DNA from 2 places in the Paenibacillus sp. FSL P4-0338 genome. Region 2 is predicted to be linked to the other one. Evidence: predicted binding sites of a transcription regulator. Region 2 holds the regulator's gene; the other holds the start of a gene.

Region 1 (7,564 bases), 3.3 Mb from region 2:
TCATACAGTGGAATGTTGTGTTGTGGGTGAAAAATAGCCTTTGTTCAACATTCAATTGTACCGAATACAATAGATTCTATTTCGAAGCCTTTTTTACAGCATTCCATTGTACTAAATGCAGTTGCTATTCCAGCTTAGCCGGAGGCTGCACTGAATCGCCCTGCTGCAAGGAAGGCGGGAATCTGTAGGTGATAGGTATCGCGCTATCCTTATCGTTGATCAATGAGAGCATAATCTTCGCTGCCTGCATTCCCATCTCGTAGGCGGGCTGGCGGATCGTTGTAATATCAGGATTATAGATTCGGGCGAATTCCGCATCGTCAATGCCGATCACTGACAATTGGCCGGGGATGGAGATGGCGTTGCGGTTCGCATATTTAAGAATCTCGCCCAGCACCAGATCATTGGCGGCAAGCAGCGCTGTCGGCGGCTGGGGCAACTGCAGCAGTTCGTCCAGTGCGGAAGCGATATCTTCGCGCGACACACTGCGCATATACGAACCCTGCAGCGGCAGACCTGCTTCCTCCATCGCTTTTTTGTAACCGCTCATTCGCTCTTTACGCGGGGTAATCGCATGTACGCCAAGCGGCAGGGATAGGATAGCAATCGCTTCATGGCCGTGGCCGGTCAGCTCCCGGATGGCGGTCTTCACCGCCATTTCATTATCCAGCAGCAGGCTCTGGGTCGTAATGCCGTCAACCAGCCGATCCATGAAGACCAGGGGATATTCCGCTTCAATTAGTCGGGTGTAAGGCGCAGGCTGATCTCCCGCCGGGAAAATAATCAGGCCATCCACCTGACGGGCGACCAGCGTCTCCACATAGGTATTCTCCTTGTCTGCATTCTCATCAGAGTTGCAGATAATCACCTGGATGCCGTGGCGCTGCAGCTCATTCTCAATGGCCCGGATGCACTGAATGGACAGCGAATAATCTATATTGGCCACAATTATACCAACCATATGCGTGCGGTTCTGCTTGAGGCTGCGGGCAAGCCCGTTGGGCTGGTAGTTCAGCTCATCGATGACCTCGGCAATGCGGTTTTTGGTCGCCTCACTCATATACTTGAACCGTTTATTCAAAAATTGCGAGACTGTGCTTTTCGATACGCCCGCTTTCTGGGCCACATCCTCAATAGTCAGCTTCTTCATTGATCCCGCTCCACTCTTCGATATCGAACTCCAGAAGTAAACACAAACCAAGTTTACTTAGAGAGATTATCAAAAAGTATAGCTTTTTTTTAGTAAATTATCTATATGATTAGATTGAAAATACGAAATAACTCACCCGGTTAAGACGCATTCGCACTACAATAAGGGCCTTGCAGTCCGCAAGGGACATAGATAACAGGCAAATGATCATTTTTCTATTGAGGAGGCATCAATTTTCTCACCGTATTCCTCATACCACCAGTCGTAGAACCACTGTTCGCCCGTCTTCATGTCAACCTCTGTACTCCGCTTCTCTCCGTTAACTTCGTAATGGACAATGGTCACATGATCTTTAGAATCAAGGGTAAGCTCTCCATAATGGAGCTTGGAGGGTCTCTCTACATTTTCTGTAGTGATTTCAGCCGAAAGTACCTGAGCACTGCCAGTTGCAATATCATACAGCTTATTATGCTGTGTATAACCGCCTCTTCCATCATCCGTATAATATACAACCAAAAACTCTGCTTTTTCGGGATTAACAGCCATAAATGATTTATAGACTTCATACACTTCATCTGAGATTAGTAGCTCTCGGGGAACAGGAATCTTACCCGCTCCTGCCTGTCTGACATCCATCACATACAGCTTGGACCCTGACCTTTTCGCATTCTCTCCAATAGTAAAGCTGCCGCTGGAAAATAAAAGATAATCTCCTGCTCCAAATAAACCTCCCAGTGACAAATATGACTGTGCGCCTCCAGCGTATAAAGGAAAGACATACAACCGCTGTGCTGAATCCTTAGATAGCTCTGCATGTCCTTTTGGAGTCAGATAAAGAGTATACGGCTCTGTATTATGTGTGTATTTAGGCTTAAGATAGTCAACCACCGGCGGCGGAGGCGACCAGACAATTCCAGCAGAAGTCTCAACAGCCATCGCAGCAGCCTTATTGCGGTCTAGTGGAAGAGGCATATAGTACTTAAGACCGCCTAATTCAAACTCTGCCGATATCTCGTATAGGCCCAGTCCTTGCGGCGATGCTGATGAAGCTGCGTTCTGCGTAGTCGAAGGAGACGCCGACGGCGTAAACACAGCCGCTCCCGATCCAGGCTTAAAGACCGCTGCCAGCCTTCCTGCCGGATCAAGCCCGGCCCCTGGGCTAAACGGCCAGACCAGCGCGCCAAGCAGCAGGATGGCCGCCAGTCCGCCGAAGGCGGCCATACGGCTGAAGCGGCGGCGGCTTGTACGATTGGAGGATTCATGGGCAGCCTCTTCAATCTGCGCCATAAGCTGTGGCGTGAATCCCGGTTCTGCAAGCGGGTTCCGCCCGGCTTGCTTATACCAGTCCTTCTCCCCGCTCATCACCTTCACTTGCTCATGCTCTTGTCTTGTCTTCACAGGTCTTCCTCCTTCATCGCTGCTCTCACTTTCATTCTGGCCCGTCCGAGTCTGGATTTGACGGTCCCCTGCGCAATTCCAAGCAGCGCGGACAGCTCAGCGACCGACAGATCCTGCTGAATGTCCAGCACCAGCACCTCCCGGTATTTGTCCGGCAGCTCCATAATGATCTCCCAGATGCGGTTCGCGTACTGATTGCCGATAGCCTCTTGCTCTGCGGACAAAGTGCCTCCCTTATCCTGATGGTTGCCCAGCGGAGTGAACCTCCGCCAGAAGCTATTGCGCCGTAAGCTGAACGCGGTGTTGCGGGTAATGGTGAGCAGCCAGGTTTTCAGAGTGGACTGTCCCCGGTACTTGCTCATGTTCTTGTAGGCCTTGAGGAATACCTCCTGGCTGATATCGTTCGCCTGCTCCCGGCTGCGGGTTAAGAAAAAAGCATAATTCCATACATCCGGTCCATAAGTCTCCATCATCTCGCGCAGCGATACCGATGAGGCACAGGTCATGCTATACGTTAGTTCTTTACTCTGCATGTTCTCTCCCCTCTCCCCTAATAAGACTCCTGCGGACAAAAACGGTTCCCTGTTTATGTATATTTTTAATTAAAACGCTACCAAAATTCACCGAGCCTTCCCCTTCTCCAAATGCCCCATCTGGACCATTCCCCAGCCCCGCAAATTGCTTAAAAAAAATACTAATTAATTATAAGAGAATAGAATGCAGGCGGGGCGTGGGATTGGCGATTTAGAGAGGCATTTGGGGCGGCTGTGAGAGCTTGTTCACCGCTTGACTTTTCAATATATGGTATATAAAATGATTAAGCATTACTAAATATAGTGTATATAAGAGCTAAGCCCATAAATCTAGTAAAACCGCTATTGTTCATTTGTCAAGTAAAATGGGCTACATGTTATAGGAGGTTAGGAGCCATGTTGATTGCTTACGATTCCAAGACCGGCAACGTTAGAAGATTCATTAATAAATTGAAGCTTCCGGCGGTTCAAATCGAAGAGCATATGACGATCGACGAGCCTTATGTGCTTGTTACATACACCACCGGATTTGGACAGATTCCAGCGAAGGTGGCTACGTTCCTTGAGCATAACCATTCCAGACTCAAGGGTATTGCCGCGAGCGGCAACAAAAACTGGGGTGAGCTATACGCGCATAGCGCAGATCTGATTGCACAGCGTTACAACGTACCGGTGGTCGGCAAGTTTGAATTGTCGGGAACCTTCGGGGACGTACAGCGCATAAAACAGGAGGTGGACCGGGTTGCGGCATATTGAATTGAACAACATGTTGATGAAGAGAGACGAAAGCGGCTTTTTCCAATTGGATAAGGACCAGGAGGCAGTAGCCGAGTTCATGCAGGAAGTGGAGCGGCGCAGCCTGACCTTCACGGATACCAAGGCCAAGATTGATTATATGATTGCCAATGACTACTACGAGGACCTGTACGACCGCTACTCCGCTGCTGAGATGGAGGATGTCTACCGGATCGCCCATGAATATAATTTCCGCTTCCCTTCTTATATGGCGGCTTCCAAGTTCTATACCGACTATGCCGTCAAAACCAATGACCGTAAGCAGTACCTGGAGCATTATCCGGACCGCGTAGCCGTAGTGGCTCTGCATCTGGGACGGGGCAACGTAGAGACTGCCCGCACACTGGCCCGCTCGATGATGGAACAGCGCCTGCAGCCGGCGACACCAACCTTCCTCAATGCCGGTAAAAGCCGCCGCGGCGAGATGGTCTCCTGCTTCCTGCTGGAAATGGATGACTCACTCAATTCGATCAACTATGTGCTGAACACCTGCATGCAGCTGTCAAAAATCGGGGGCGGCGTTGCCGTCAATCTGTCCAAGCTGCGCTCGCGCGGCGAGACCATTAAGGGTGTCGAGGATGCGGCCAAAGGCATCATGCCTGTCCTGAAGCTCATGGAAGACGGCTTCTCCTATGCAGACCAGATGGGCCAGCGTAAGGGTTCGGGTGCGGCTTATTATAATATTTTTGGCTGGGATGTACTGGAGTTCCTGGATAGCAAAAAGATTAACGCCGACGAACGGACACGCCTGAAGACGTTGTCTATTGGCCTGATCGTGCCTAACCGCTTCTACAAGCTGGCGCAGGATAATCAGCCGCTGCATGTGTTCGCTCCTTACACAGTCTATCAGGCGTATGGTACGCACCTGGATGACATGGATCTGGACGTCATGTATGACACCCTGCTCGCTGATCCGCGCGTGAAGAAAAAAATCGCCATGAGCGCACGCGACATGCTGACCAAGATCGCCATGATCCAGCTTGAATCGGGCTATCCCTATATTATGAACAAGAGCAATGCCAACGCTGCTCACGCCCTGCGGAATGTGGGTCAGATTAAGATGTCTAACCTGTGCACGGAGATTTTCCAATTGCAGGAGACTTCAGAGATTAACGATTACGGACAGCAGGACGAGATCCGCCGCGATATCAGCTGCAACCTGGCTTCCCTCAACATCGTGAACGTGATGGAGCACGGTAAGATCCGTGAATCCGTACATGAGGGCATGCTGGCACTGACGGCTGTCAGCGATATGACAACTGTCTCCAATGCTCCAGGCGTGGCTAAGGCGAACAAGGAAATGCACTCCGTGGGTCTGGGCGTAATGAACCTGCATGGTTATTTTGCCAAGAATAAAGTGGCTTATGAGAGTGAGCAGGCCCGTGATTTCGCACGCACCTTCTTCATGACGATGAACTATCATTCGATTGAGAAAAGTATGGAGATTGCCGCCGAGACAGGCGAAACGTTCTATGGCTTCGAGCAGTCTGACTACGCCAGCGGCGTGTATTTCGACCGTTATCTGACTACAGACTACCGTCCGGTTACGGCAAAAGCGCAGGAGCTGTTCGAGGGCATCACCATTCCTACTACAGAGGATTGGAAAGAGCTGCGTGACAAGGTGATGAAGCACGGCCTGTACCATGCCTACCGTCTGGCGATTGCGCCGACTGCGAGCATCTCGTACATCCAGAATGCTACCTCCAGCGTTATGCCGATCGTGGAGCAGATCGAGACCCGCACTTATGCCAACTCGACTACCTACTATCCGATGCCTTACCTGCGTCCGGACAATGTGTTCTATTATAAATCCGCCTACCAGATGGACCAGTTCAAGGTGATTGATCTGATTGCGGAGATTCAGCCTCATATCGACCAGGGTATCTCAACAGTCCTGCATGTGAACAGTGATGTCACCACCCGTGAGCTGGCCCGTTCTTACCTGTATGCGGCGCACAAAGGGCTGAAATCCCTGTACTACACCCGGACCAACAAATTGTCTGTCGAGGAATGCCTGGCCTGCTCCATCTAAGAGGGGCACAGGTACAGAAAGGGAGAATATACGATTATGAGCGCAATTCAAGCCGTGAACTGGAACCGTCCCGACGACGATTTCTCGCTGATGTTCTGGAACCAGAATATTATGCAGTTCTGGACCGATGATGAAATACCACTATCCGATGACAAAATGTCCTGGCTCACGCTAAGCGAGATCGAGAAGGACTCTTATATGAAGGTGCTGGGCGGATTGACCCTGCTCGATACGATTCAGGGCGGCGTAGGCATGCCGCAAATTATGGAGCATGTGGACGGCTTGCAGCGCAAGGCGGTCCTTGGCTTCATGGGGATGATGGAGCAGATTCATGCGAAGTCGTACAGCAGCATTTTCACCACACTGGCTTCGACTGAGGAGATTGACGGGATTTTCCGCTGGGTGGAGGACAATACGTTCCTGCAGTTCAAGGCCCAGACGATCTCGGAGTATTATCAAAAGATTGAGACCAAGAAAGACCTCTATCTGGCGATGTCCGCCTCGGTCCTACTGGAGAGCTACCTGTTCTATAGCGGCTTCTTCTACCCGCTCTATCTGGCCGGACAGGGCAAAATGACCAGCAGCGGCGAGATCATCGACCTGATCCTGCGCGATGAGAGCATCCACGGCGTCTATGTCGGCGTGCTGGCCCAGGAGATTTTCGAGGAGCTATCCGAAGAAGACCAGAGCGATGTCTACCAGACCCTGGTCGGCCTGCTGCGTCTGCTCCACGCGAACGAGGAGCAATACACCGAGCAGATCTACGCGCCGATAGGTCTGGTAGAGGAAGTGAAGACCTTCCTGCGCTACAACGCTAACAAGGCCATGATGAACCTTGGCCATGACCCGCTGTTCGATGAGGAAGAGATTAACCCGATCGTGCAGAACGGGATCATGACCCACACGAAGCAGCATGACTTCTTCTCGAAGAAGGGGAACGGTTATGTGCGGGCTATGAATGTGGAGCCTTTGCGGGATGAGGACTTCCAGTTTTAAGATAAGCTGAATTTAAAAATCCGGCTCACATCTCAGTCGTCACTACGGAGAATATTTGGACTTCCGGCCGCTGTTGTATACAAATTTCCTTGATTAGACCGCCGTTCGCGGTAGAAATCCAAACCTAGCATATGCTGTAGATAGCGAGCTTTCCTACGTACGGAAAGCTTTCAGGCGGACGCTACCGCTCTTACAGTTCCAAAATTCCCCTCTGATCCTTTTTGCTTTTCGTTATTTTCTTTGATTCAACTTATGTTAGGTTGTTGTATAGTAGAGTAAAGCCCCGGCAGCTTGGACAAGCTGCCGGGGCTTTTTCTGTTAGATGCATCCAAGCTAGTACAGTGTCAGAATTATTATTGTGAATATGACCATTACCGGCTCTTAACGAACCAGTGTCTCATTCTCATAGCAGTCATTGGATGCTGTAGGCGCTGGAACGATAGCAGTTGCATTTTGTACAATGGAATATTGTAAAAAAGCCTTCAAAATAGAATCTATTGTATTCGGTACAATTGAATTTTGAAAAAGGGCCAATTTTCACCCAAAACACAACATTCTACTGTATGAAATACAATAGAATCGCTTTTTACGGTCAGCTATGCGTTTTCTAATGCAGGAAATACAATTACTTACTTGAATGTAGGATTAGAAGTCGGCAAA
Region 2 (7,564 bases):
GAACTTCTTAGCAATTGAATATTATCAAAATCTTCTTTATCGATAATTACTAATTGAAGTTGTTGTTTTTCGGGCATCGTCCATTCTGCTTTACCTTTAGTCTCAAAAATCCCTTCAACCGATTTTCTTTTCCCATAGGCCGGATACCCTTTATACACAGGATTTCTAAGAATAAAGTTCACAGCAGCAGTGTTCCATTTACCTCCGGTAGAAGTGGGGATTGTATTTTCATTAAGAAACTTAGCAATTCGATTACTTCCAAAACCCTCTTTTATCACCATATTGAACATCTGTTTGACGATAGTAGCTTGTTCTTTATTTATTTCCAGCTTCATCAGCTCTTTGCCTTTCTTATTTTTAATTCCTGAAGGTGTTAACCGGTATCCGAATGGTGCAGTGCCACCTCTAAATACACCATCTTCGGCCATTTGTGTATGTTTTTCATCAACGCGCATCGAAGTTTTTTGAGATTCGTTATTCGATTGCCAGAATCTAAGGAAGTTTGTAATGTCATGCCCTTCGTCTGTAAATTCTTGTTGACCTTCTTTTACTGACCAGACTTCAATTCCCATTGAGTTGAACCATTTTAATAACAGAGGAGTTTCATATGTCCTTCTTCCTAATCTGTCGAACATGAAACAAAGCAATACATCAAAGTGACTATTTTCCGCATCATATCTAGCACGTTGAATTTCATCTCTGTCCTCATTCGCTGTCTTATATCCAGAAACGCCTTTCTCCGTATACTCTTTTACCAACACCCAACCCTTACTATTAATAAACTCTTGACAAGCCCTACGTTGCATAGGAATATCATTTCCTTCAAGCTGCCCCTTTGTTGATACTCTATAAAATGCTGCGACCCGTCTCTTATCCCCCATACCGAAAGCCCTCCCATCAGTCATATGTACTACCATATTTTAATCCTTATTATTCTTTTTGTAAATAATGTTGACTGAGAATTATATTTATGATATATTATTTCTTGTGAGAAAAACGAATGGGGAATTAGTTCAGTGGGAGAACGCTTCGCTGGCAGCGAAGAGGTCAGGGGTTCGAATCCCCTATTCTCCACCATTCTATGGACTCTTAGCTCAGTTGGTAGAGCAGTAGACTCTTAATCTATTTGTCCAGGGTTCGAGCCCCTGAGAGTCCATCACATTTTTAAAGACCCTGACCAGGGTCTTTTTTTTGTTCAAATTAAAGCCCCTTAATCCTATACGTTCATAAGCAATTCAACAAAAAGGCACCCATCGGTTTATTCACCAATAAGTACCTTGTACATTGTGCGGCTGTCCCGTAAACCCCAGAGCCAGCCCCCCCCAATGAGGGCTTACCCTCCCTAAACCGCTTACAGCCCGTCCAGCTCCTCCGTGTTCTTGGACAGCAGTCCTTTCAGTTCCTTCATGAACATGTTAATGTCCTTGAACTGGCGATACACGGACGCGAAGCGGACGTACGCTACCTCGTCGACAGGGTAGAGCTGCTCCATGACCAGCTCGCCGATCTGGCGGCTCTCGATCTCGGCGAGGGCGATGCCGCGCAGGCTTTTCTCCACCTCGGATACGATGACCTCCAGGCGCTCTACAGGGACCGGACGCTTCTCGCAGGCACGGATCAGGCCGCGGAGGATTTTGTCACGGCTGAACTCTTCACGGCTGCCGCCTTTTTTGATCACAATCAGCGGGGTCTCTTCAATCATCTCGAAGGTGGTGAAACGGCGGCTGCATAGCTCGCATTCCCGCCTGCGGCGGATGGACTTATTCTCATTAGCCGGGCGCGAGTCCAGGACTTTGGTATTGGTGTGGTCACAGTAAGGGCATTTCATAAGCTTCTTCACTTCCTCATCATTAGAATGGATAGGCCCGGTCCATTGATACACAAGGGCTATGCGGGCATTATTTAATTTCCAGAAAACACCGTTTATTTGTTGTTATGAATCTGACATGTCCGGCACATAATACAGTTACCAACCGATAGGAGGTGAACAGCAATGAGCCAAAATAACAACTCCAATAACCTGGTAGCTCCAAACTCACGCGGTGCCTTGGAACAACTGAAATATGAAGTTGCCCAGGAACTAGGTATTACCCTCTCCCCAGACGGATACCAAGGCAATAAAACTTCTTACGAAAACGGTTCGATCGGTGGTTACATCACTAAACGTCTTGTAACCCTGGCTGAACAGCAATTGGCAGGTCAGTACAAATAAGTACAAATAACCTGCTAAACACGACATAAGCTTGCCTAAGAAGTATCGAACGGCCTCCGGCCGTTTGATGCTTCTTTTTACATAATAGCAGCAGAAGTAACAAGCACCCTAGAACTCACTGTAGAGCTCGGTGTATTGATCATAATAATAAATCACACGCTGCACGTAATGCCGGGTCTCACCGAACGGAATGTCCTTCACAGAGGCTTCTGTTCCGTCCCACTGCCCTTCATCCAGCCAGCTCTGCACCTTGCCGGGTCCGGCATTATAGGCGGCTATAACTGCTATACGGTTGCCGTCGAACTGCTTAGAGAGCGTAGACAAATACCAAGTGCCCAGTTCAATGTTGGAGGAGGGCTCTTCCTTTAGCCGTTCCAGCGATACCTCAGGAAGCTTGGCCTTTTCGAGCGCCCACTTGGCGGTATCCGGCATCAGCTGCATGAGTCCCAGCGCGCCTTTTTTGGATTCGCGGCCGGTCTTATAATTGGTCTCCACACGGATAATGGATGCTACCAGGAACGGGTCCATCTCATACGTCCGGCTGTGCTGGCGGATCTCTGCTTTATAATGAATAGGATAAAACCATGACATCCAGTTGGAGCCTAGAAACAGGATCGCGGTGAAGCCGATGAACAGCAGCAGCAGGACTCTTTTGGAGCGCAGCCACTTTATCATATCAGGCCCAGCCTGTCCCACAGCCGGGCAACCTGAAGCTCGGCAGACTCCGGATCACCGCTATTGTCGATCACATAATCCGCTTTCCTGCGCTTCAGTTCAATATCCATCTGCGACCTCAGCCGGTCCTCAGCCTGCTCCAGCTTCATTCCGCTGCGCTCCATGAGGCGGGCTAACTGCACCCTTCTCGGAACATAGACCACAATAATCTGCTCAAACAAGGAATCCAGCTCTGATTCGTAGAGCAGCGGAATGTCGACAATGACCAGCCGCTGCGGATTCTCCTGCTCAAGCGCATACATTCTGTCCTTGATCTCCCTGCGGATTGCCGGATGGGTCAGGTTATTCAGTGTCTTGAGCGCCTCCGGGTCCCGGAAGACAATCTCACCAAGACCCGCCCGGTCCAGCGAACCGTCAGGCAGCAGGATGCGGTCTCCAAAAGCCTCCACCGCTGCCGCCAGCACCGGATGTCCGGGGAGCATCACCTCTCTGGCGATGACATCGGCATCCACCAGTGCAGCTCCCTTGCGGACAAACAGTGCAGACACGGTGCTTTTTCCCGAAGCTATGCCTCCGGTTAAGCCTATAATCATGTACTCACCTCATAATAACTTCATTATACCCATTACAATTAATAATATCGCGGGCAGCGCAGCCGCATGCTTCATCCAGTAGCTGCCGGATAATCTAAGTCCCGTCTTCATTCCCATTAGCAAAAAGGTTCCGCTGAATACAGCGATCATCAGCGAGGTGGACCACGGGCTGAATCCGAGCAGTGCCGCACCGAGGCCGGCTCCGAAGGCATCCAGCGACAACGCGATCCCCAGAATCATGGCTTCCATGGAGGAGATGCTCCCCGAGGCATCCATATCAGCGGAAGACGGTGTGCGGAGAATCTGTATCACCACGCCCAGATGGCGCAGTTCCAGCGAGAATACAGCCGGCTTCAGCACCGTTTCCGCATTCTGTGCGGCAGCAGCCGTCTCCAGTATGGTCTCTAATCCTGAATGATCCTCTGCGGCAGCTGGCGCAGTCTCTTCCTGCTCCTTCTGCGTCAGCATCTGAAACAGTGACCAGCAGCCCATTAAGACGAGAATAACCGCTCCGACACTGGAAGCGGCATTCGGCGAGACTACCTTGGCCAGCAGCACGCCGACCTGCATAGAACCATAAATGACGACCCCTGAACAGAGCGAAATAATGATAATGGAGAGCAAGGGGATTTTCATTTTACGCAGTCCATATGTAATACCTACACCAAATCCATCCAGACTAAGCGCAAACGCAAGCAACAGCAAAGACAACAATGGGCTCAGCACCCGCAATCCCTCCCGTGAAGAACCGGAGCCGGTGGATTAAGCATCCAAGCCGGAGCTCCGTTTCGCCATAATCAGCAATCTTCACACATTATATGGGCGGGACGGGCAGTAAGTGCCTGCCTTTATACATAGCAGTTATAACTCAAGTGTAACTAACCCGTAAACGGGCTCTAACCGCAGCGCTGACTCTAAATAAAAATCACAGAATCAGTACAGGTACGGGCTGGCAGCTGGGACAATAATGCGTTCCCCGTCCGCCGACCACGCTCTTCTCAATCAGCGTGCCGCAGGTAGCACACGGCTGATCCTTGCGTCCATAGATCTTGTGCTGATCCTGGTAACTCCCGCTCTCCCCCTGGCCGTTGACATACGACTTCACGGAGGAGCCTCCGGCATTCACCGCTTCCGTCAGTGTTGCGACAATAGCATGGTGCAGTCTGGCCAGCTGATCCTCGGTGAGGGACTTCGCGGTCTCCTCCGGGTGGATTCCTGCACGATGCAGGGACTCATCTACATAAATATTGCCGATGCCTACTATATATTCCTGATTGAGCAGCAGCGGCTTGATCTTGGTGCTCCGCTTCGCGACAATCTCCTTGAACCGTTCCAGCGTGAAATCGGCATCCAGCGGCTCCTGCCCCAGCTTGTTCAGCGGCTTCAGCTGCAGATCCTCTCCCGGCTGGAACAGATGCATCGTCCCGAATTGGCGCACATCCGTATAACGCAGCTCCGTCCCATCTGTGAAATGGAAAATAACATGCGTATGCTTGTCCAGCAGCTCGCCCTTACGGTACACGCCGTAACGGCCCTCCATCCGAAGATGTGAGACCATCACCAGCCCGTCAAATACGAAACGCAGGAACTTGCCTCTGCGTTCAACTGTAACCACACTATGACCTGCCAGCATATGGGCAAAGGCCTGAATATCATCCGGGCGCTGAATAATCCGCGGCAGCCGGACGGTGACATGCTCTATCTGCTTGCCTGTAATTAACTCATTAAGTGTTCTTCTGACTGTTTCGACTTCCGGCAATTCCGGCATCATGGCTCACCTCCACTCCATTATACCGGATATCTGCCATGTGCGGGGAGCCTATTTCGCTTCGTACCAGTTGCTCCCAAAACTTACCTCTGCCTTCAGCGGAACAGACAGCTGCAGTGCTCCGGCCATCACCTCGGGCAGCAGCAGCTTCATCTGCTCCAGCTCCTCCTCCGGCACCTCGAACACTAACTCATCGTGTACCTGGAGCAGCATCCGGCTCTTCAGGCCGCGCTCATGCAGTGCCTTATCCATATGAACCATGGCCAGCTTGATAATATCCGCAGCGGTTCCCTGGATCGGCGTATTCATCGCCGTACGTTCTGCGAAGGAACGCAGATTGAAGTTCTTCGCATTGATCTCCGGCAGGTAACGGCGGCGTTCCAGCAGCGTAGTCACATACCCCTGCTTACGGGCCTCGACTACGATATCATCCATGTAACGGCGGACACCCTGGAACACCTCAAAATACTGCTCAATGAACCGGGCCGCTTCCTTACGCGGAATGTTCAGGTTCTGTGACAAGCCGTAATCGCTGATGCCGTAAACAATTCCGAAGTTTACCGCTTTGGCGGAGCGGCGCATATTACTGTCCACACTCTCCGCAGGGACGCCGAATACGTCCATCGCAGTCTTGGTATGAATATCCATATCCTCGACAAAAGCTTCCTTCATCCGCTCATCGCCTGAGATATGCGCCAGCACACGCAGCTCGATCTGTGAGTAATCCGCCGCCAGAATCGACCAGCCCGGCTCTGAGGGCACGAATACCTTACGGAGCTTGCGGCCCTCTTCGAGCCGGATCGGAATATTCTGCAGGTTCGGGAACTGGCTGCTGAGCCGGCCTGTGGCCGCAATCGTCTGCCGGTAAAAGGTGTGTACCTTGCCGGTCTCCGGCGAAATTTCCTTCATTAAACCTTCGACATACGTAGATTGCAGCTTGGCCAGGGTACGGTATTGCAGAATCAGGCGCACGGCGTCATGATAAGGCGCAAGCTTCTCCAGTACCTCGGCATCCGTCGAATATCCGGTCTTCGTCTTCTTCACGACCGGCAGGCCCAGCTTCACGAACAGAACCTCACCCAGTTGCTTCGGAGAATTAAGATTGAATTCAGTTCCGCATGCGGAGTAGATCTCAGTGACCAGCCGGGAGATTTGGGCTTCGAATTCCTTGCCGAGCTGGATAAGATCGTCCTTGTTAACAGCAATGCCCTGCTTCTCCATATCGGCGAGAATCCGCGACAGCGGCATCTCCAGGTCCTGGAACAGACCGGTCATGTCCGTCTTGTCCAGCTCTTCCTGCTGCTTCTGCACAATGCCAAGCACAGTCGCACTCTTGCGGGCGACATGCTCACCGAGAATCGCAAGCTCAGGAATTCTATATTTGGCCCCTTTGCCGAAAACATCCTCATCCGGCGACAAGCGGGGCAGGCCGTATTTCGTGGTCAGGTCATTCAGATTCTGGCTCGCTTCAGTCGGGTCCAGCAGGTAAGCGGCCAGCTGAACATCGTGAGCGGCTCCGGCAAAAGCAATCCCCTGCCAATGCAGCGCCAGATCGGCACGGTGCAGATCATACCCGCTCTTCGGTGCCTGCTCGTCACCGAGCCAGTCACGCAGGGGTGCTGCCGCCTCACTCTTCAGCAGGGCAAAAGGCACAAAGTAATGCTGCTCCGGCGAAGACAGCCCGAGGCCGATCACTTCGGCACGGTGCGGGTTCTCCCCGTTAGATTCCACATGCAGGGCGGAGATGTCCGGCAGTGCCTGAACCAGCTTCTCTAATCCGGCTTCATCAACGATGGTAATCGTAAGCTCTGCCGCTTCCACCGCTGCGGGGCCGGACAGACCGCCGTCCGCCTCATGCGAATAGGCGCTCAGCGACAGGCGCTCCAGCAGGGACTTGAACTCCAGCTTCGCCAGGGCAGGGCCCGCCGTATCGGCAACAATACCGCTGAACACCATATCCTCCCAGGTATGCTCCAGCGGAACTTCACGGTAGATCGTCGCCAATTTTTTGCTCATGATGGCGCTATCCGCGTGCTCTTCCAGCTTCTCCTTCATCTTCCCCTTCAGCTCACCGGTTCCGGCAAGCACACCTTCCACCGATCCGAACTGCTGGAGCAGCTTAAGCGCTGTCTTCTCCCCGACTCCCGGTACCCCGGGGATATTGTCGCTGGCATCGCCCATCAGCCCCTTGAGATCAATGATCTGCTCAGGGGTGAGATCATATTTGTCCCGGATCTGCTTAGGCCCGTACAGCTCCACTTCCGTAACTCCCTTACGCACCATCGCTATGGTGGTATGCTCAGAAGCCAATTGCAG

Evidence for each region. Region 2 encodes NrdR, which represses ribonucleotide reductase genes. Its sites were predicted from a motif close to AACACNATATATNGTGTT; they were not measured.
Region 1: the regulator NrdR is predicted to act here: its motif matches at 3,372-3,389, upstream of nrdI (class Ib ribonucleoside-diphosphate reductase assembly flavoprotein NrdI).

Annotation. Positions count from the first base shown of each region.
Region 1 covers NZ_JBBOCG010000001.1:3,503,008-3,510,571, forward strand. The annotation lists gene MKZ07_RS15445 (LacI family DNA-binding transcriptional regulator) at 125-1,150, opposite strand; gene MKZ07_RS15450 (hypothetical protein) at 1,358-2,548, opposite strand; gene MKZ07_RS15455 (RNA polymerase sigma factor) at 2,545-3,081, opposite strand; gene nrdI (class Ib ribonucleoside-diphosphate reductase assembly flavoprotein NrdI) at 3,478-3,837, shown strand; gene nrdE (class 1b ribonucleoside-diphosphate reductase subunit alpha) at 3,824-5,908, shown strand; gene nrdF (class 1b ribonucleoside-diphosphate reductase subunit beta) at 5,945-6,904, shown strand.
Region 2 covers NZ_JBBOCG010000001.1:219,182-226,745, reverse strand. The annotation lists gene MKZ07_RS00935 (recombinase family protein) at 1-881, opposite strand, end outside; tRNA gene MKZ07_RS00930 (tRNA-Ala) at 1,003-1,077, shown strand; tRNA gene MKZ07_RS00925 (tRNA-Lys) at 1,084-1,156, shown strand; gene nrdR (transcriptional regulator NrdR) at 1,352-1,828, opposite strand; gene MKZ07_RS00915 (alpha/beta-type small acid-soluble spore protein) at 1,994-2,212, shown strand; gene MKZ07_RS00910 (lytic transglycosylase domain-containing protein) at 2,321-2,884, opposite strand; gene coaE (dephospho-CoA kinase) at 2,884-3,480, opposite strand; gene MKZ07_RS00900 (manganese efflux pump) at 3,490-4,206, opposite strand; gene mutM (DNA-formamidopyrimidine glycosylase) at 4,406-5,248, opposite strand; gene polA (DNA polymerase I) at 5,300-7,564, opposite strand, start outside.